DNA from 2 places in the Shinella sp. Sh6 genome. Region 1 is predicted to be linked to the other one. Evidence: predicted binding sites of a transcription regulator. Region 1 holds the regulator's gene; the other holds the start of a gene.
The links. Region 1 encodes LexA, which represses DNA repair genes until DNA is damaged. Its sites were predicted from a motif close to TGTTCNNNNTGTGTTCNG; they were not measured.
Positions count from the first base shown of each region.

Region 2: a site for LexA is predicted at 7,336-7,353, ahead of ACZ5TO_RS18580 (ImuA family protein). Genes of this name have one in related genera too.

Region 1 is NZ_AP044005.1:1,569,132-1,578,816, forward strand. Features, by position in the region: gene gltA (citrate synthase) at 1-611, opposite strand, end outside; gene ACZ5TO_RS07745 (ComEC/Rec2 family competence protein) at 920-3,373, shown strand; gene lexA (transcriptional repressor LexA) at 3,364-4,086, opposite strand; gene ACZ5TO_RS07755 (molybdopterin molybdotransferase MoeA) at 4,182-5,405, opposite strand; gene moaC (cyclic pyranopterin monophosphate synthase MoaC) at 5,405-5,902, opposite strand; gene trpC (indole-3-glycerol phosphate synthase TrpC) at 5,902-6,717, opposite strand; gene trpD (anthranilate phosphoribosyltransferase) at 6,726-7,748, opposite strand; gene ACZ5TO_RS07775 (peptidylprolyl isomerase) at 7,765-9,651, opposite strand.
Region 2 is NZ_AP044006.1:43,296-52,980, reverse strand. Features, by position in the region: gene ACZ5TO_RS18595 (CocE/NonD family hydrolase) at 1-1,927, shown strand, start outside; gene ACZ5TO_RS18590 (error-prone DNA polymerase) at 1,935-5,111, opposite strand; gene ACZ5TO_RS18585 (DUF6504 family protein) at 5,108-6,631, opposite strand; gene ACZ5TO_RS18580 (ImuA family protein) at 6,546-7,304, opposite strand; gene ACZ5TO_RS18575 (hypothetical protein) at 7,490-7,795, shown strand; gene ACZ5TO_RS18570 (hypothetical protein) at 7,989-8,312, opposite strand; gene ACZ5TO_RS18565 (GlxA family transcriptional regulator) at 8,370-9,389, opposite strand; gene ACZ5TO_RS18560 (DUF2171 domain-containing protein) at 9,509-9,685, opposite strand, start outside.

The DNA of each region.
Region 1 (9,685 bases):
GCAAAACACATGCGCAGGAAGTTCGACGCATAGTCGAGGTCGTTCTTCGGGTAAACGAAGGGCTGGCCGATATGGTACTTGTAGGCCATGGCGGCGATGGTCGGCATCTTGGCGATCATGCGCAGCGAGGCGACCATGCGCTGGTGCGGGTCGGTGATGTCGGTGGAGTCGTGGTAGAAGGCCGAGAGCGCGCCGACGACGCCGCACATGACGGCCATCGGGTGGGCGTCGCGGCGGAAGCCGGTGAAGAACTTCGACATCTGCTCGTGCACCATGGTGTGGTGCGTCACGCGATAGTCGAAGTCGTCCTTCTGCGTCTTGGTCGGCAGCTCGCCGTACAACAGAAGGTAGCAGACTTCGAGGAAGTCGCCGTGCTCGGCAAGCTGCTCGATCGGGTAGCCGCGGTGAAGGAGCACGCCCTCGTCGCCGTCGATATAGGTGATCTTCGATTCGCACGAGGCGGTGGACGTGAAGCCCGGGTCGTAGGTGAAGGCGCCGGTGTTCTTGTAGAGCGTGCCGATGTCGATCACATCGGGACCGATCGTGCCGGAGCGCGTCGGCAGTTCGACTGTCTTGCCACCGATCGATACGTCCGCTTTTGTTTCTGTCATCACGTTTCTCCGTTGTTTCGAATGGTGGCACGATATCGTGCCGCAGTCATGCACACGTTGAATCTGCTAGCCCATTTGCCATGCCCTGCCAAGCAAGACGAAAGGCAAATTGTGCAATGCGGAAACGGGTTTTCCGGCAACGCAATATCTACCCTTTCGGCGAAGTTGCAAGCAACCTTTGCGCGTGCCCGCCATATTGCGGAGGTGGCATCCTTTCTGTCTGGCTTAGTATCTGGCGCGCCAACCCGGGATTGAAGTTCCCGCCTTTCGGTTGCACAGTGGCGGGGTGAACGGTGGAGGCCGGGATCATGGCCGAAGGGAAAATCGCAGACCGGCGGGACATGCCCGAGGCGCTCGCCTGGCGGGACCTGCCAGCCGACGCCGCCCCGCTGCCTGTGCAGGCGCCCGCGCGAACCGTGCCGGCTTTCCTGCGGCGGGCCTTGCTTGACCTTTCGCTTCGCCTTGCAGGGCGCGAGGCGGTGGCGGATGCCTTTGCACGGGAAAGGGCGCACGGGCACTTCTTCCTCTTCGTCCCGGTCTTCCTCGGCATCGGCGCGGGCCTCTGGTTTTCGGCGGCTTCCGATCCCTCGCTCCCGACGATCCTCCTTTTCGCCTGCGCCGCACTCTGGCCGGCGCTGCGCCTGCGCCATCGGGAGGACTGGGCGGCGCTTGCGGCGGGGGCGGCATTCCTCGTGCCGGTGGGCATGCTGCTTGCCGCGGCCGAAAGCGCCCGGCTCGATACCGTTCTCCTCGATGCGCCGGTCACCACGCAGATCACCGGGCGCGTGCTGTCGCGCGAAGCCGACGGGCGCGGGGCGATCCGCTACCGCGTCGCGCTGGAGCGCACGGCGGATCCGGTGCTGAAGCGCCAGCCGGGCATCGTGACGGTCCTTGCCCGAAGCCGCCACGAGCCGATCCCCATCGGCAGCGGCATTGCCGGGCGGGCCCGCCTCAGCCCGCCCTCGGGACCCGCGCTCGCCGGCCTCAACGATTTCGCCTTCGACGCCTATTTCGCGGGAACCGGCGCAGTCGGCTATTTCTACCGCGCGCCGCTGGCGGCGGCCGCCTCCGAACCCGGCCTCGAAGCGCGGTTCCGCCAGATGATCGCCGGCTGGCGCGACAACCTCACCGAGCATATCCGCGGCCGGATCGGTGGCGATGCGGGCGCGATCGCCGCCGCGCTGGTGACGGCCGAGGAACGGGCGATCAGCCCGCAAACGGTCGAGGCGCTGCGGCAGGCGGGCCTTGCCCATGTGCTTGCCATTTCCGGGCTCAACATGGTGCTGGCGGCCGGCACCTTCCTTGTCGGCGCGCGCATGCTGATGGCGCTGATCCCCGGCTTTGCCGAGCGCTATCCCGCCAAGAAGTTCGCCGCCGCCGGCGCGCTCGTCATGGTCACGCTCTATATCCTCGTCTCGGGCGGGGCGATCTCGGCGGTGCGCTCATGGATCATGATCTGCGTCATGCTGGTGGCCGTGCTCTTCGGCCGGTCCGCCATCAGCCTGCGCAATGTCGCGCTCTCGGCGATCCTCATCCTCGCCGTCACGCCGTCTGCCGTCACCAATCCGGGCTTCCAGATGTCCTATGCCGCAACGCTCGGCCTCATCGCCGGCTATGCCGCCTGGCGCGAGCGGCCGGTGCGCAGGGAGAGCCGGGGAGGGCGGCTCCGGCTTCTCGGCGGGGCGGCCGGCCGCTTCCTCGGCGGCCTTCTTCTCTCATCGCTGATCGGCGGTTTTTCGACGCTCATCTATTCGGTCGGCCATTTCCACCGCATCCCGGCCTACGGGCTTGCCGGCAACATCCTTGCCATGCCGGTCATCAGCGCCATCGTCATGCCTTTCGGCCTTGCCGCCGTGCTGCTGATGCCCTTCGGGCTCGATGCCATCCCCTTCGCGATCATGGGCAAGGGCATCGAATGGATGATCGCGCTCTCGGCATGGGTGGCCGGCTGGAAGGGCGAGATCGTCACCGGCCGCATCCCGCTTGCCGCTTTCCTGCTGATCGCCCTCGGCGGCGGCCTCGTCTGCCTCCTGCGCACGCGGCTTCGCCATGCCGGAACGGCGCTCGCCCTCCTCGGCCTCGTCCTTGCCTTCCGGACCGATGGGCGGGCGCCTGAAGTGCTCGTATCGGAGGACGGCCGGCTCGTCGCCATATTGGGAAAGGAAAGCGTATCGACGAACCGCGCGCGGCCGCCGGATTTCATCTGGTCGCAATGGCGAAGGGCGCTGCGACTCGCCGATCCGCAAAAGCCAGCCCTGCGCAGGACCGCGGGCCTTGCCGTGGAGGACACCTCGAAGCCCGAGGTCACCGGCAAAAGGCCGCGCCGAAAGGCCGACCGCGAAAAGGCAGGAACGGCAATGGCGTCCGCCCTTGCCGCAGCAAGAAGCAGCAACGCCTTCGTCTGCGAGGCGAAAGCCTTCTGCGCCGCGGTCTCGCCCAGCGGCTGGCGGATCGTCGCGCTGGAGGACACGGCCTTCCTCGGCACGGCCTGCGATGCCGCAGACCTCGTCGTCGTGCCCTATGCCCTGAGGCTTGACGCCTGCCGCTCCGGCGCAAGGCTGGTGACGGCGCGGCATCTGCGCCGGAGCGGCGCATTGGAGATCGGGCCAGCGACCGGGCCGGAAGCATCAAGCCTTGCGCAGGCCCATGTCACGCAGGCGGTGGAAAGCGTCGACCGCCCCTGGTCGCGTCATCGCACCTACGATTGGCGCACCGGCCGCTTCGAGCCTCCGGCAAGCGGGCAGGCGGAGGATCAGTTGTAACGGCGGATGAGGCCGACGAGTTTGCCCTGGATCTTCACGCGGTCCGGGCCGAAAATGCGGGTCTCGTAGGCCGGGTTGGCGGCTTCGAGCGCGATGGAGGCGCCCTTGCGGCGGAAGCGCTTCAGCGTCGCTTCCTCGTCGTCGACAAGCGCCACGATGATCTCGCCCGGATTGGCGGTGCTGCCATTGCGGATGATGACCGTGTCGCCGTCGAGGATGCCGGCCTCGATCATCGAATCGCCGCGCACTTCCAGCGCATAATGGTCGCCGCTGCCGATCATCTCGGCGGGCACAGTGATGTCGTGCGTGTTGTTCTGGATGGCCGAGATCGGCACGCCGGCGGCAATGCGCCCCATGACGGGCACCGAAACGGATGTGGAAATCTCCGGCACGGCCGGCGTGCGCGCGGCGGGAGCGGCCGGCGCCTGCTGCTTGCCCCGGCTTCCCTCGATGACGGAGGGGGAGAAGCCGCGACGGGGCTGGAGGCTCGTCGAATAGGCCTCGGGCAGCTTGATGACCTCCAGCGCCCGCGCCCGGTTGGGAAGGCGGCGGATGAAGCCGCGCTCCTCGAGCGCCGTGATGAGGCGGTGGATGCCCGATTTCGACGCCAGGTCCAGCGCGTCCTTCATCTCGTCGAAGGATGGAGGAATGCCCGATTCCTTCATACGCTCATGGATGAACAGGAGGAGTTCCTGTTGTTTGCGCGTCAGCATGGCATCCCCGTTGAGAATCGTGAAACAAATCCAGAACAGACACTATCCGTTCCGCATGTGTTCCGCAAGGGCTTCCTGAACAATAATATGACTGTTCAGGCCTCGGGATCGCGCAGGAGCAGGACGTCGCAGGGGCTGCCGGCGGGCACGGCAGGCGCGCCCGGCGGGCGCACGAGCAGGCCTTCCGCCGCGGCGAAGATCTTCATCATTGACGAATCCTGCCTGTCGAACGGCGTGACGGAGAGCGCGCCGGAGGCAGTGCGCTCGACACGCGCGCGGACATAATCCTGCCGGTGGTCGTTTTCTCCGAGCGGAACGGCGGTGACGGCGGGGCACAGGCGGCTGCGGGCGGGAAGATGCGCCAGACGCCGCACGAGCGGCTCGAGGAAGAGCAGCGAGCAGACGAGGCTGGACACGGGATTGCCCGGCAGGCCGACGACGCGGATATCGCCGAGCCGGCCGACCATCAGCGGCTTTCCGGGGCGCATGGCAATGCGCCAGAAGTCGAGTTCCATGCCGGCTTCGCCAAGCACGGGCCGAACGAGGTCGAAATCGCCGACCGAAGCGCCGCCGAGCGTCACCAGCACGTCGATGTCGCGCGAAAGCGCCTCGCGCACCGCGGCGAGGATGGCCTCCCTGTCGTCGGCGACGATGCCGAGGTCGATCACCTCCGCGCCCGCCTCGCGCGCAAGGGCCGCGACGCCGTAGGTGTTGGAGGCGACGATCTGGCTTTCGCCGGGCGGCGTGCCGGGGCGCACGAGCTCGTCGCCGGTCGCCAGCAGCGCGACGCGGGGGCGGGCATAGACCGTCAGGTCCGGATGGTTCATCGCCGCGGCGACCGTCAGGCGGCCGGCATCGAGGACGTCGCCGGCCTTCAGCACGATCTCGCCTTCGGAGAAATCCTGCCCGCGCGGGCGGATGTGGCGGCCTTTCGGCGTCAGGAAGGTCGTGCGGATGCGGCCGTCCTCCAGCACTTCGGCATCCTCCTGGAGAAGGACGGTATCGGCGAAGGCGGGCAGCGGCGCGCCGGTGAAGATGCGCACGGCCTCGCCCGGGCCGGCCGTTCCCGCGAAGGCGTGTCCGGCGGAAGAGGTGCCCGCGACCTTGAGCACCGAGCCGAGCTCGGCGATATCGGCATGGCGGACGGCATAGCCGTCCATCGCGGAATTGTCGAAGGGCGGCTGGGTGAGGCGGGCTGCCACGTCGCGGGCGAGCACGCGGCCGGCGGCCTCGTGCAGCGCGACCGTCTCCGTCCGCTCCACCGGCCTTGCGGCGGAAAGCAGGCGCTCCAGCGCATCGGCGACGGGAAGCAGCGCCATCAGGCCTTCGCCCCGCGCCTGTAATCGCCCGAGCGGCCGCCGGACTTTTCGAGAAGGCGGATGCCGCCGATCTCCATTTCGCGGTCGGCGGCCTTGGCCATGTCGTAGATGGTGAGGCATGCGACGCTGACGGCTGTCAGCGCCTCCATCTCCACGCCGGTGCGGCCGGTGAGCTTGGCCATCGCCTCGACGCGAAGGCCGGGCAGGGCGCGATCCTCGCGGATCTCCACCGTCACCTTGGTCAGCATCAGCGGATGGCAGAGGGGGATGAGGCTCGACGTCTGCTTGGCGGCCATGATGCCGGCAAGGCGCGCCGTGCCGATCACGTCGCCCTTCTTGGCGTCGCCCTTGAGGATGAGGTCGAGCGTTGCCGGCGCCATGCGGATGAAGCCTTCGGCAAGGGCGATGCGTACGGTCTCCGTCTTGTCGCCGACATCGACCATGTGCGCCTCGCCCGAGGCGCCTATATGGGTGAGCGTGCGGGTGTCTTCCGCCATCATTCCGCCGCCAGCATGCCGGCATCGCCCGTCAGCAGTTCGCGCGTCGCCGCCGTCACGTCGTCCTTGCGCATCAGGCTTTCGCCGACGAGGAAGGTGGAAATGCCGACCTTGCCGAGGCGCACGCAATCGGCATGCGTGAAGATGCCGCTCTCGCCGACGAGCAGCCGGTCGTCCGGCACCATGCCGGCGAGCTTTTCAGAGACCGCGAGGTCCACCTCGAAGGTGCGCAGGTTTCGGTTGTTGACGCCGACGAGCCTGGATTTCAGCTTCAGCGCGCGCTCCATCTCGGGCTCGTCATGCACCTCGATCAGCACATCCATGCCGAGCGAGAAGGCGGCGTCTTCCAGCGCCTTCGCGGTGTCGTCGGAAAGGGATGCCATGATGAGGAGGATGCAATCCGCGCCCCAGGCGCGCGCCTCAAGCACCTGATAGCTGTCGAACATGAAGTCCTTGCGCAGGGCCGGCAGGCCGCAGGCCGCACGGGCGGCGGTGAGGAATTCCGGCGCGCCCTGGAAGCTCGGCGTGTCGGTGAGGACGGAAAGGCAGGCAGCGCCCCCTGCCTCGTAGGCCTTTGCCAGCGCCGGCGGATCGAAATCCGGACGGATGAGACCCTTGGAGGGGCTGGCCTTCTTGATCTCGGCGATGAGGCCGAAACGGCCTTCCGCCTTGCGGTCCTTGAGGCTTGCGAAGAAGCCGCGCGGGGCCTCCTGGTCGCGGATGCGGGCGCGAAGCTCGGCGGTAGAGACGCGGGCCTTGGCGGCGGCGATCTCCTCCAGCTTGTAGGCCTCGATCTTCTTGAGGATATCGGTCATGGCCAATCCTACTCCGCGGCGGCTTCGTTGGAAACCGTGACGAGACGGTCCAGCGCGGCGCGGGCGCGCCCGCTCTCCAGCGCCTCGGTCGCAAGGCGCATGCCGTCCTTCAGCGTCTCCGCCTTGCCGGCGACGACGAGCGAGGCGGCCGCGTTGGCAAGCGAGATGTCGCGGTAGGGCATGTGTGCGCCGCCGAGCACGGACAGGAGCGCGGCGGCATTGTGCGCGCCGTCGCCGCCGCGAAGATCGTCGAGCGTTGCCGGCGGAAGGCCGAAATCGGCGGGGGTCAGCTCGAAGGTGCGGATCTTGCCGTCTTCCAGCGCGGCGACCTGCGTCGTGCCGGTCGTGGTGATCTCGTCGAGGCCTTCGCCGTGCACGACCCAGATGCTCTCCGAGCCGAGATCACGCATCACCTCGGCGATCGGCACCAGCCATTGCGGCGAGAAGACGCCGAGGAGCTGGCGCTTGACGCCGCCGGGATTGGAGAGGGGGCCCAGCAGGTTGAAGATCGTGCGCGTGCCGAGCTCGACTCGCGAGGGTCCCACATGCTTCATCGCCGGGTGGTGGAGCTGCGCGAACATGAAGCCGAGGCCGGCATCGTGCACGCAGCGCGAGATATCGGCCGGGCCGATGTCGAGCTTGACGCCGAGGCAGGAGAGGGCGTCCGCCGTGCCGGACTTGGAGCTCAGGGCCCGGTTTCCGTGCTTGGCGACGGGAACGCCGGCGCCGGCGGTGATGATCGCCGCCAGCGTCGAGATGTTGTAGGTGCCCGCGCCGTCGCCGCCCGTGCCGACGATGTCCATGGCATCGGCAGGCACGGAGACCGGCAGCATGCGCGCGCGCATCGAGCCGACGGCGCCGTAGATCTCGTCCACGGTCTCGCCGCGCACGCGCAGCGCCATCAGGAAGCCGCCGATCTGCGAGGGCGTGGCGGCACCGGACATGATGATCTCGAAGGCGCCGCGGGCGTCCTCGCGGTCGAGCGCCTTTCCGGCGGCGACCTTGGCGATATAGGATTTCAGGTCGGACATGCGGCTTCCGCCTCCTTCATCGCGTGCTTTGTTCGGCAAGCGTCCGGTTGATGGAAACGCCGTAGGTCGTCTGGAGCGAGCTGACCATCTGGTCGAGGATATCGTCGCCGCTGGCGCGGGCGACGGCGACGATCTGCTGCTCGTCGTTGGAGAGCGCGTCGGGCGCCGCATCCGCGTTCACCTCGGTCACCTTCAGGAGGATCTGGCCTTCGCCGTCGACGCCGGGCGTGTTGGCGACGACGCCGAGCGGGCCGGAGAAGGCGGCATTGACGGCCTCGGGGCTCAGCACCGGATCCTGCGCGCCGCGATGAAGGCCTGTCTTGGTCTCGACAGCCATGCCGAGCTCGCCGGCGATGGCGGCGAGCTCCTCGCCCTTGCGCACGCGCTCGGCCAGTTCGGAGGCCTTCCTGGCAAGCGCCTCGCGCTGCTGCTCGGCGGTCCAGTCGGCGACGACGCGGTCGCGCACCTCGTCCAGCGTACGGTCGCGCTCGGGGATCACGTCGAGCACTTCGTACCAGGCGTAGCCCTCGCGGCCGACGTCGATCGGCTGGGTCTCCATGCCGACATCGGTCTTGAAGACCTCGCCGAGAAGCGTCTTCTCCTCGGGCAGGCCGTCGATCTCCTCGCCCTTGTCGTCGTTGCCCTGCGCATCGGCGGCATCGACCGTCACGGCCTTGAGGTTGTTCTTCGCGGCGGCTTCCTCGAGGCTGGCGCCGTCGGCGCGGGCGTCCTCGATGCGGTCATGCACGGCGAGGATGCCGTCGGCGGCGTCCGCAAGCGCGAGTTCCGTGCGTAGGTCTTCCTTCACCTCGTCGAAGCTCTTCACCGTCTCCGGGTGGATATTCGTCACGCGCAGGATGATCGGGCCGAAGGTGCCGTCGATGACCGGCGTCGTGCCGCCGTTTTCGGCGACGGCGAAAGCCGGTGCGGCGAGCTTCTGGTCCGGCACGTTCGCCTCGGTGAAATCGCCGAGCATGACGTCGGAGGGCTTCTTGCCCTGTTCGGCGACGAGCGCGTCGAAGGTCGTGCCGGAGGCGAGCTTGGCGGCCGCCGCGTCCGCGCTCGCGCGGTCGGCGAAGGTGAGCTGCTCGATCGTGCGCGTGGCGGGCGTGCGGTAGTGGTCCTTGTTTTTCTCGTATTCGGCCTTCAGCGCCTCGTCGGTGACGGTGGCCTTGTCCGCCAGGTCCTTCGGCTCCAGCGAGACATAGACGAACTTGCGGTATTCCGGTGCGCGGTACTTCGCCTTGTTCTTCTCGAACCAGGGGGCGAGCACGTCGTCGCCGGGCGCCTTGACGGGATCGATATTGGCGTTGCTGAGAAGCAGGTAGTCGATCGTGCGGGCCTCGTTGCGGTACTGGCGCAGCGCCGCCGTCAGCACTTCGGGCGCCTTGTAGCCGTCCGACACGGCTTCCACGACCTGGGTGCGGATCGCCACCTGGCTGCGGTTGTTGATGTAGTCGGCCTCGCGCAGCCCCGCATTGCGCAGGATGGCAGAGAAGGCCGTGCGGTCGAACTGGCCGTTGACGCCGCGGAAGGCCGGATCGTCGGCGATCAGCTGGGCGAGGCGGCCTTCGGAAAGGCCGAGGTTCATGTCGCGCGAAAGCTGGTCGAGCGCGGCGCCCGCGACGAGCTCGGCGAAGACCTGGTTCTCGACACCGAAGGCGCGGGCCTGCTCGGCGTTGAGGCGCATGCCGAAGCGCTGCGACATGGCCGCGACCTGCCGCTCGTAGGCAAGGCGGAAGTCCGTCGGCGAGACCTTGACGTCGCCGACCGTGACGACGGCATTCGACGTGCCGGTGACGAGGGAACTCGAAACGCCCCAGACAGCGAATGAACCGACCAGAATGATCAGCAGGGCTTTTGCCACCCAGGTCTGGGCGGCGCTTCTCAGGGCTTCGAGCATCGTCTAAAATTCCTCATGACGGCGGCCATGCGGC
Region 2 (9,685 bases), on a different replicon from region 1:
CATCTGGATGCCCGAAGGCGCGGAGGCCGACCCCGTGCCGGCCGTCCTCGAGTTCCTGCCCTATCGCAAGCGGGACGGGACGAGCCCGCGGGACGAATCGACCTACCCCGTCTTCGCCGCCGCCGGCATTGCCGGCGTGCGCGTGGATATCCGCGGCTCGGGCGAATCGGACGGCGTCATTGACGGCGAATATACGCCGCTGGAGCTGGCGAATGCCTGCGAGCTCATCGGCTGGATCGCCGCCCAGTCCTGGTCGAACGGATCGGTCGGCATGATGGGCATCTCCTGGGGCGGCTTCAACTGCCTGCAGGTCGCGGCCCTCAAGCCGCCGGCGCTGAAGGCCGTCATCTCCATCGCCTCCACCGTCGACCGCTACAACGACGACATCCACTACAAGAACGGCACGCATCTTTCCGCCCAGCTCTCCTGGGCCGCGACCATGCTCGCCTACCAGTCCCGCTCGCCCGATCCCGGGATCGTCGGCAAGCGCTGGAAGGCGATGTGGCTGGAGCGGCTGGAAAAGGAACCCTTCTTCCTGGAAGAATGGCTGCAGCACCAGCGCCGCGACACCTTCTGGAAGCACGGCTCGATCTCAGAAGATTTTGACGGCTTCCCCGTGCCCGCCCTCGTCATCGCCGGCTGGGCGGACGGCTATCGCAGCACGCCGCTCAAGGCAGTGGAGGGGCTCGGCGACAAGGCGAAGGCCCTCATTGGCCCGTGGATTCACAAATACCCGCATTTCGCCTGGCCGAAGCCGCGCATGGATTTCCATGCCGAGGCCATCGCCTGGTGGAACCGCTGGCTGCGCGGCGAGGAGAACGGCGCGGAAAAGACCCCGCAGGTGCGCGCCTATATCCAGGATGCCGCGCGCCCGGCGCTGCGCCGCGAGACCGATCCCGGCTTCTGGATTGCCAAGGACCGCTGGGAGGCGCCGGAGATGGCGACCTTCTACGTCGAGCAATACGGCGCGCTGGCGCCCGGCCTGCCGATTGCCGGCGCATCGGGCCATGACCGCTACATCAGATCGCCGCTCGATACCGGCACCATGGCCGGCGAATGGTTCACGCTGAAGCCGGACGCCGAAATGGCGCTCGACCAACGGCGCGACGATGCCGGCTCGCTGGTGGTCGAGACCGCGCCGCTTACGGAGGCGCACGATTTCCTCGGCCAGCCGGTGCTGGAGCTCGACGTCGCGACGGAGGCGGACATCGCCAATCTCTGCGCGCGCCTCGTCGATATCCATCCGGACGGCACGGCGACGCGCGTCACCTTCGGCGTCCTCAACCTCGCCCATCGCGACGGCAATGCCGCGCCGAAGGCCATGCCGCGCGGGAAGAAGGTGCGCGTCCGCCTCGTGCTCGATGCCATGGGCTACCGCTTCCGCGCCGGCCATCGCATCCGCCTGTCGCTCTCCACGTCCTATTGGCCGATGGTGCTGCCGCCGCCGGTGGATGCCGGCGTGACGGTCGACCTCGCCTCGCTCGGCCTTGCCCTGCCGAAGCTCGGCGCCCACCGCGTCATTGCGATCCCCGAGCCGGCAAATCCCGACCCGCTGCCGAAATACACCGAGCTTGCCCCCGCCGAGACGGCGCGCGGCGTCGAGCGCGACCTGACGAACGGCCTCACCGAATATACGATTTACGAGGATACCGGCCTCTACGAGCATCCCGGCACCGGGCTCGCCACGCGGCAGGTGCGCGACGAACTCTGGTCGATCGCCGAAAACGATCCGCTCTCGATGACCGGCACGGCCGTCTGGACCTGCGATATGCAGCGCCCCGGCTGGTTCGTGCGCACGGTCTCGACGGCGACCATCGCCTGCACCGCGACGGACTGGCTGATCTCCGCCCATGTCCGCGCCTATGAGGGCGAGACGCCGATCTTCGAGAAGCGGTTCGAGAAGGCGATCCCGCGCGATTTCATGTAAGGTGTTGTCAGTGGAAATCGCGAGACCTGACGCGGATCGCCTCCGTGTGGCCCGCGCCTTCCAGCCCCTCCTCGCCGCGCCGGCCGATGGTGGCAAAATCGGCGGAAAGGTCGACGATCTGCCGCGCGACGATGTGCACGACCTCGCCCTCCCGCTGGATATGGCCCTTCACGCCGATCATCGGCGCGCCCATCACGATGGGGCGGTAGGCGAGGAAGACCTTGCGCCAGACGACGAGGTTGGCGATGCCCGTCTCGTCCTCGATGGTCACGAAGATGACGCCCTTGGCCGAGCCCGGCCGCTGGCGCACCAGCACGATGCCGGCCGTCTCGACCGCCTGCCCGTCCTTCAGGCGCACCGCCTCGGCGCAGGAGAGAAAGCGGCGGCGCGCAAGGCTCTCGCGCAGGAAACTCGCCGGATGGGCGCGTAGCGTCAGGCCGACATGGCCGTAATCCTCCACCACCTCGCCGCCCGCCGCCATGGGGCGCAACGCGACGGCGGGCTCGATCAGTTCCGGAACGGTCGCCGCCTCCCGCTCGGCGGCGGCGGTAAAGAGCGGCAGCGGCTCGTCGCGAAGGCCGCGGATCGCCCAGAGCGCGGCGCGGCGCGAAAGGCCCATCGACGGCAGGAAGGCATCCGCCTCGGCAAGGCGCACCAGCGTCTCGGCCGGAAGGCGCGAGCGGCGCCAGAAATCGTCGATGGAGACGAAAGGCTCGTCCGCTCGCCTGGAAATGAAGGCCGCCGCTTCCGTGTTGCCAAGTCCTTTCACCAGCCTCAGCCCAAGGCGTACGGCGAACCGCCCCGCCTCCGCCATCGGCTCCAGCGTGCAGTCCCACCGGCTTTCGTTGACGCAGACCGGCCGCACCTCCACTCCATGCTCGCGCGCATCGCGCACGATCTGCGCGGGAGCGTAGAACCCCATGGGCTGTGAATTGAGAAGGGCCGCGCAAAAAACCTCCGGGTGATGGCACTTCACATAAGCCGAGGCATAGGCGACGATGGCGAAACTGTAGGCGTGGCTTTCCGGAAAGCCGTAGGAGCCGAAGCCTTCGAGCTGGCGGCACATGCGCTCGGCAAATTCGCGCGGATAGTTGTTCTTGACCATGCCTGCGATCAGTTCGTCACGGAACTTGTCCACGCCACCCGTCTGCTTGAAGGTCGCCATGGCGCGACGGAGCTGGTCGGCCCGTCCGGGCGTGAAGCCGGCCCCGATAATGGCCACCTGCATGGCCTGTTCCTGGAACAGCGGCACGCCGAGAGTCTTTTCGAGGACCGCCTTCAACTTCTCGTCATCCGGATAATCCGGTTTTTCCAACTCTTGCCGCCGCCTCAGATAGGGATGCACCATGTCGCCCTGGATCGGTCCCGGCCGCACGATCGCCACCTGGATGACGATGTCGTAGAGTTTCCTCGGCTTGAGGCGCGGCAGCATGGACATCTGCGCCCGGCTCTCGATCTGGAAGGTGCCGATCGTGTCGGCCTTCGAGATCATATCGTATGTCGCCTCGTCCCCCTCCGGAATGGAGGAAAGCGCATAGGTTTTCCCCTTATATTCCTTCAGGAAGTCGAAGGCCCGGCGCATGCAGGTGAGCATGCCGAGAGCCAGCACGTCGACCTTCATGAAGTTCAGGGCTTCGATATCGTCCTTGTCCCATTCGATCACCTGCCGGTCGTCCATCGCGGCGGGCTCGATGGGCACGAGGTCGTCCAGCCGGTCGCGCGTCAGCACGAAGCCGCCCGGATGCTGCGAGAGGTGGCGCGGCGTGTCGACCAGTTGGCGGGCCAATTCGAAGAGCAGCTTGATACGCCGGTCGTCCACATTCAGCCCGGCCGAGCCGGCATGGCTCTGCGGGATGTCGTTGGACCAGCCCCAGACCTGCGAGGAGAGCGATTTCAGCACGTCCTCCGGCATCCCGAGCGCCCGCCCCACATCGCGCATGGCCGCGCGCGAGCGATAGCGGATGACGGTGGCGCACAGCGCCGAGCGGTCCGTGCCGTAGGTCTTGTAGATCCACTGGATCACCTCCTCGCGGCGTTCGTGCTCGAAATCCACGTCGATATCGGGCGGCTCGTCACGCTCCTCCGAAACGAAGCGCTCGAAGAGAAGGTCGCTCCGCTCGGGGTCGATCGCCGTGATGCCGAGGATATAACAGACCACGCTGTTGGCCGCCGAGCCGCGGCCCTGACATACGATGCCGATGGCGCGGGCATGATGAACGATCGCGTTGACCGTGAGGAAATAGGGAGCGTAATTCTTCTTATCGATTAGTTCCAATTCATGCGCCAGCCTTTCGCGCACCTTCTCCGGCAACCCGGCCGGATAGCGTTTGGCAACGGCCTTCCTTACGAAGGCTTCAAGCGCCTGCTGTGGAGTCAAGCCTGGAGCTACCTGCTCTTCCGGATACTGGTACTTCAACTCGTCCAGCGAGAACCGGCAGCGCTCCACGATCTCCAGCGTGCGGGCGAGCGCCTCGGGGTAGCGCTCGAAGAGGCGGTGCATTTCCTGCGGCGGCTTGAGGTAGCGGTCGGCGTGGCGCTCGCGCAGGAAGCCGGCCTCGTCGATGGTGACGTTGTGGCGGATGCAGGTGACGACGTCCTGCAGCATGCGCCGGGCGGGCTCGTGGTAGAGCACGTCGTTGGTGACGACCGTGGGCACGCGGTATCGCGCGGCAAGGCCGGAAAGGTCGTGGAGGCGGAGCTGGTCGTTCGGCCGGCGGTGGAGCGTGAGGGCGAGATAGCAGCGGCCGGGAAATGTTTCCGAGAGACGGCGCAGGTGGAAGGCCGCGGTGTCGTCCGCCTCATCGGGCACCAGCACGGCCAGCAGGCCCTCGTTCCATTCCACCACATCCTGCCAGTCGAGATGGCACTTGCCCTTGCCGGCCTTCTTCTTGCCGATGGTCAGCAGGCGGCAGAGGCGGGCATAGGCCTCTCGGTCGGTCGGGTAGACGAGCAACGACATGCCGCCGAGAAGGTCCAGCCGGCAGCCGACGACGAGGCGCACCCCCGTTTCCCTTGCCGCCCGGAAAGCCTGCACGACGCCGGCAAGGCTGTTGCGGTCGGCGACGGCGAGGGCATCGATGCCGAGTTCCCTGGCGGTCGCGAAAAACTCCGCGCAACTGCTCGCCCCGCGCAGGAACGAGAAATGGGAGGTGACCTGGAGCTCGGCATAACGCGGCGGCTTCATGCGAAAATCCCGTGCAGGAACCAGCGGCCGGTGCCGCTCAGGGCCTCCGCCTCGCTGCCCGAGCGGAAGAGCCAGAAGCGCTCGCCCGCCTCGTCCTCGACCTGGAAGTAGTCGCGCACGGCGGCAAGCTCGGCGTCGCGCTTCCACCATTCGCCGAAGATGCGCTCCGGCCCGTCGGCGCGCGTCACCCGCCGCCGCACGCCGCGCCAGGTAAAGAAGGCCGGCGGATGGTCGGGCACGAGCGCCATGACCTCGATCTCCTCCGGCCGGGCGAGCAGGCGGGCGGGGCGCGGCCAGCCTTCCGGCCATGTCGCCCCGTTATCCGGCGCCAGCGGGGCAATGCGGCGGACGGAGCGTTCCGGCACGTCGCTTTCGACGGGCGCGATACGGTAGAGCCGGCGGGCGCCGATGCGGTTGGCGATGACGTCGACGAGGCCGGCAAGGTCCGCCTCTTCCGTCTCGATCAGCGAGGTCGCGGCCTGCGCAAGGACGAGCGGTTCGGCCAGCGTCGCCGACAATTCCATGATCTCGATGCCGAAGCCCGGCTCGATGGTCTCGATCCGGTCGCACAGGAGTCGCGCCAGCCGCTTTTCGTCGCGCACCGGGCGCGCCGTGCCGATGCGGATGGCCTGCAGGGAATTGTCGACCCGGTGGAAGAGAAGGTCGAGGCGGCGGGCGCCGAGGCCGCGCTTCTCCAGCTCCCGGCAGAGATCGCCGATAAGGGCGACCGTATAGCGCGCGATGGTTTCGGGCGCGCCGATCGGCTCGCCGAAGACCCTTCGCGCAGAAACCCGTTCGGCATCGCGCAGCGGATCGACAGGCTCGCAGACCACACCCTGCAACTGGTCGAGCCGGCGGCCGAGGAGCGGGCCGAAGCGCTGGACGAGCGGCGCGCGTGGCACGGCGAGGACGTCGCCGATGGTGGAAAAGCCGAGCACATGCAGGCCCGCTGCGGTTTCCGGCGGAAGGCGAAGGCCCGGGATCGGCAGGGATGAGACGGCCTTCGCCCCCGCGCCGGTCGGAAGGATCGAGGTCGGATCGGCGAGGAACCGGGCGGCGGCATGGGCCGCGCCCCAGGTGTCGGCGATGGCGGCGCGCGCGAAAATGCCGGAGGTGCCGAGGCGGTTGACGAGGCCGGACAGCATGCGCGCCTCGCCGCCGTGCAGGTGGTCGGCGCCCGTCGTGTCGATGACGAGACCGTCCGGCGGATCGGGCGAGACGATGGGCGCATAGTGCTGCAGGGCCCAGAGCGCGAGGCGCTCCAACGCCGCCGCATCGGCAGCGGGATCGGCCGGCAGGGTCAGGATGTCGGGCACCAGCGCATGGGCCTTGGTGAGCGCCATGCCGATGCGAAGGCCCGCCTGCTCGGCCGGCCGGCTCACCGCCGTCAGGATGCGGCGCGACCCGTCGCGGCCGACGAGCACGAGCCGTTTGTCAGCCGGCGGCGCGGCGGCGCCCATGGCCCGCCGCAGGCGATCGATCGGCCAGCCGGGGAGAAAAAGCGATACGACCCTCGCCATCGGATGCCTCCACTTCGAATTCCGCCGTTTCGCCCGCCCGGCAGCGCATGAGTTCCAGAAGCCAGCGCGCCCGGCCGATGCCCGGCACGGGGAGCGGCGCGGACGGACGCTGGGAAACCCGCCAGCGCGTCACGGCGGCGGACGGCAGCGCAAAGGCATCCGCCTCCCGCCGGTGGCGAAAGCGGCGGAGCGCGATGGCAAGCGTGCCGCCGGCTTCCGCGGCAAGCTGCAGGCGCCGCGAGGCCGTCATCGACAGGCGCGCGACCTCCGCCACCACCGCGCCGAGCCCGCCATGGCGCAGCCCCTCCTCGAAACAAAGGAGCAGGCTCTTCTCGTCGCCCGCCTCCACATAGAGGACCCGGCCGGGGGCAAGGCCGGCCTGCGCCAGCGCCGGGGCGAAGAGATCGGGCCGCGTCAGGCACCAGAGCACCTGCCCTTTCGTGCGCGCGGCGATGCCGGCGGCAAAGAGCATGGCCGCCGCACCCTCGACGGCATCCGCGCCGCCGCCGCAGACCTCGTGCAGGCTGGCGAGCGCCAGGCCGCCGCCGGGAAGCCGCCCGTCGATCTCCGGCACGCCGAAGGGCAGCACCGCCCGGTCGCCCGCCGCACGGCCGTCGAACTGCCGGATGCGGTCGCGCAGATCGGCGACAACGGCATTTGCGGCGGCGGACATCGGCGTGGCGGCTCCCGGGTTTGACGGCACATGTTCTCTATTTGTTCACATCATGCGAAAGAGTCAACCGGACTCCCGCACGGGAAAGATCACAGTTTGAATCATCCCCTGGAACCAAGTCGCGCGATAAAAGTTCTCCTTCCGACATTCTCTCAATCCAGGCCCTCAATTCAGGAGACATGCCCATGGCTGACGAAAAGAGCACCGGCAAGCGCACGCTCGGCGTCGTCGAAGGTCGCGACACGGTTTCGCAGGAAGCGCGCAGCGCCGAGGCGGAGGCGACGATCAACGAGCAGATCGAGGCGTTGAAATCGGAAATCGGCCGGCTGAAGGAATCCGCCGGGCTGATCGCCGAAGGCACCGGCCAGCTGGCGGCCGCCAAGGCGGAATCCCTGCGCGACGACCTGCGCCAGACCATCCAGGCCAACCCCCTCGCCGCCCTCGCCGGCGCCGCCCTCATCGGCTACCTCTGCGGCCTGCGCCATCGGTGATCCTGCCGGCAACTCCGCTCACCGTCGTCATCCTCGGCCTTGAGCCGAGGATCCATGCCACGAACGCAGGGCGTGCCGAGGCATGTGGATGGTCGGGTCAAGCCCGACCATGACGGAGGAGACAAGGCAGGAGAAGAGAAGAAAAAGCCCGGCATTGCCGGGCTTTCCTGCATTCAGGGCCAATCGGCGCTCATCAGAACCAGCGCTGGCGGCGGGGCGGTTCGCTTTCGAGGGAACCGATGAGATAGCCGAGAACGATGCCGGCAAGGCCGGCCGTCAGGACGAGTGTCGAAACGGCGGCGGGGTGCTCGCGGGCCGCCTGGGCCACCGCCGCGCCCTCGTTGCGGACATAGCGGCTGGCGGAGCGGACCGCCGGGCGTGCCGCCTCCATCGCATTGCCGGCACGCTCGCGCATGGTGTCGTAGGCTTCGGCGCCCTTGTCGCCGAGGTCCTTCTGGAGCTGGGCGATTTCCGCGCGCAGGGCTGAAATCTGGGATTGAACGTCGTTGCTTGCCATTGCGGTCTCCTTGTCAGCAATGAGGGACCGAACGGATGAAGAGGCCTTCTGGTTCCGTCAGCTCGCCTGGCGTCGGCCGTCGCGGCGGATCTGCGAGGGCGTATCGCCGAAGGCCGCACGGAAGCGGCGGGTGAAGTGCGACAGGCTCTCGAAGCCGGTTTCCAGCGCGATCTCGATCAGCGGCTTGTTGGTGCGGATCACCATGGTGAACGCCGCGGCCATGCGGATGCGCATGTAGATCGTGCTCGGCGAGGCGCCCATGTCACCCTCGAACAGCCGTTCGAGCTGCCGGCGGGAAACGCCGGTCATGGTGGCGATGCTGTCGATGGAAAGAAGGTCTTCCGTGTGCTGCTCCATCATCATGATGGCGAGATGCACCCGGCGGTCGCGCGCCTCCAGCCCCAGCGGGTTGCGCGGCTGGAGGTCCGTCGCGTCGCGCCGGTGGCGGATCTGCAGGATTTCCAGCGCATTGCGCTCGGCCGCCTCGCCGACATGGTGGCGCACGAGCGTGGCGGCAAGGTCTGCGACGCTGCTGCCGCCGGCACAGGTGGCGACCTTGCCGTCGAAGCGGAAGATCTGCTCCGAGGTCGCCTCGATGTCGGGATAGCGGGCGCGGAAATCGCGGTGGTGCAGCCAGCTCACGCAGGCCGTATGCCCCTTGAGCAGGCCCGCCTCGGCCAGGATGAAGCTGCCCGTGCACAGGCCGATGAGCCCGACGCCGGCATTGGCCGCCTTGCGCAGGTAGGTCTTGGCATAGCTGTCGATCGGCTCCTCCACGCTGAGGAGCCCGCCGACGATGGCGATGTAGTCGAAACAGGAGGGATCGGCGAAGGGCGCGGTCGGCGCGACCTGAATGCCGCTGGAAGAGGAGATGAAGTTGCGCGTGCTGGAAAGCACGTCCCAGTCGCAATTGACGCGCCGGGAGCGATCCTCGCTGTCACTGGCAAGCCGTAGCGTATCGACGAACAGGGCAAAGGCGGAAAGGGTGAAACCCTTCGACAGGATGAAGCCGACGCGCAGCGCCTTCGGCGCCGACGCCCCGCCAATCTCCTTCGATGCGCGCACATCCACCGCCATCCGGGCCTCCCAAACCGCCACTGTCTGCTGTCATAACAGATTTCGCCGGTCCGCTCCATTCCTGCCGCGTACGAAAAAGCCGCCTTGCGGCGGCTTCTCGATGTCGGTTCGGCCCGACGTCAGTTCAGCGACGTCCATTGGCGCTGGACGTCGTCGGCATTCTTGTTGAGATGGACATGCGCATCGACATGATCGACCCATTCCAGCGGAATGAGGTGGTGCTTGCCGTCGGTGGAATCGCTCTTCGTAAGCTTGATGCGGCTTTCGCCGTCGAGATGGTCCACGGTGCCGACATG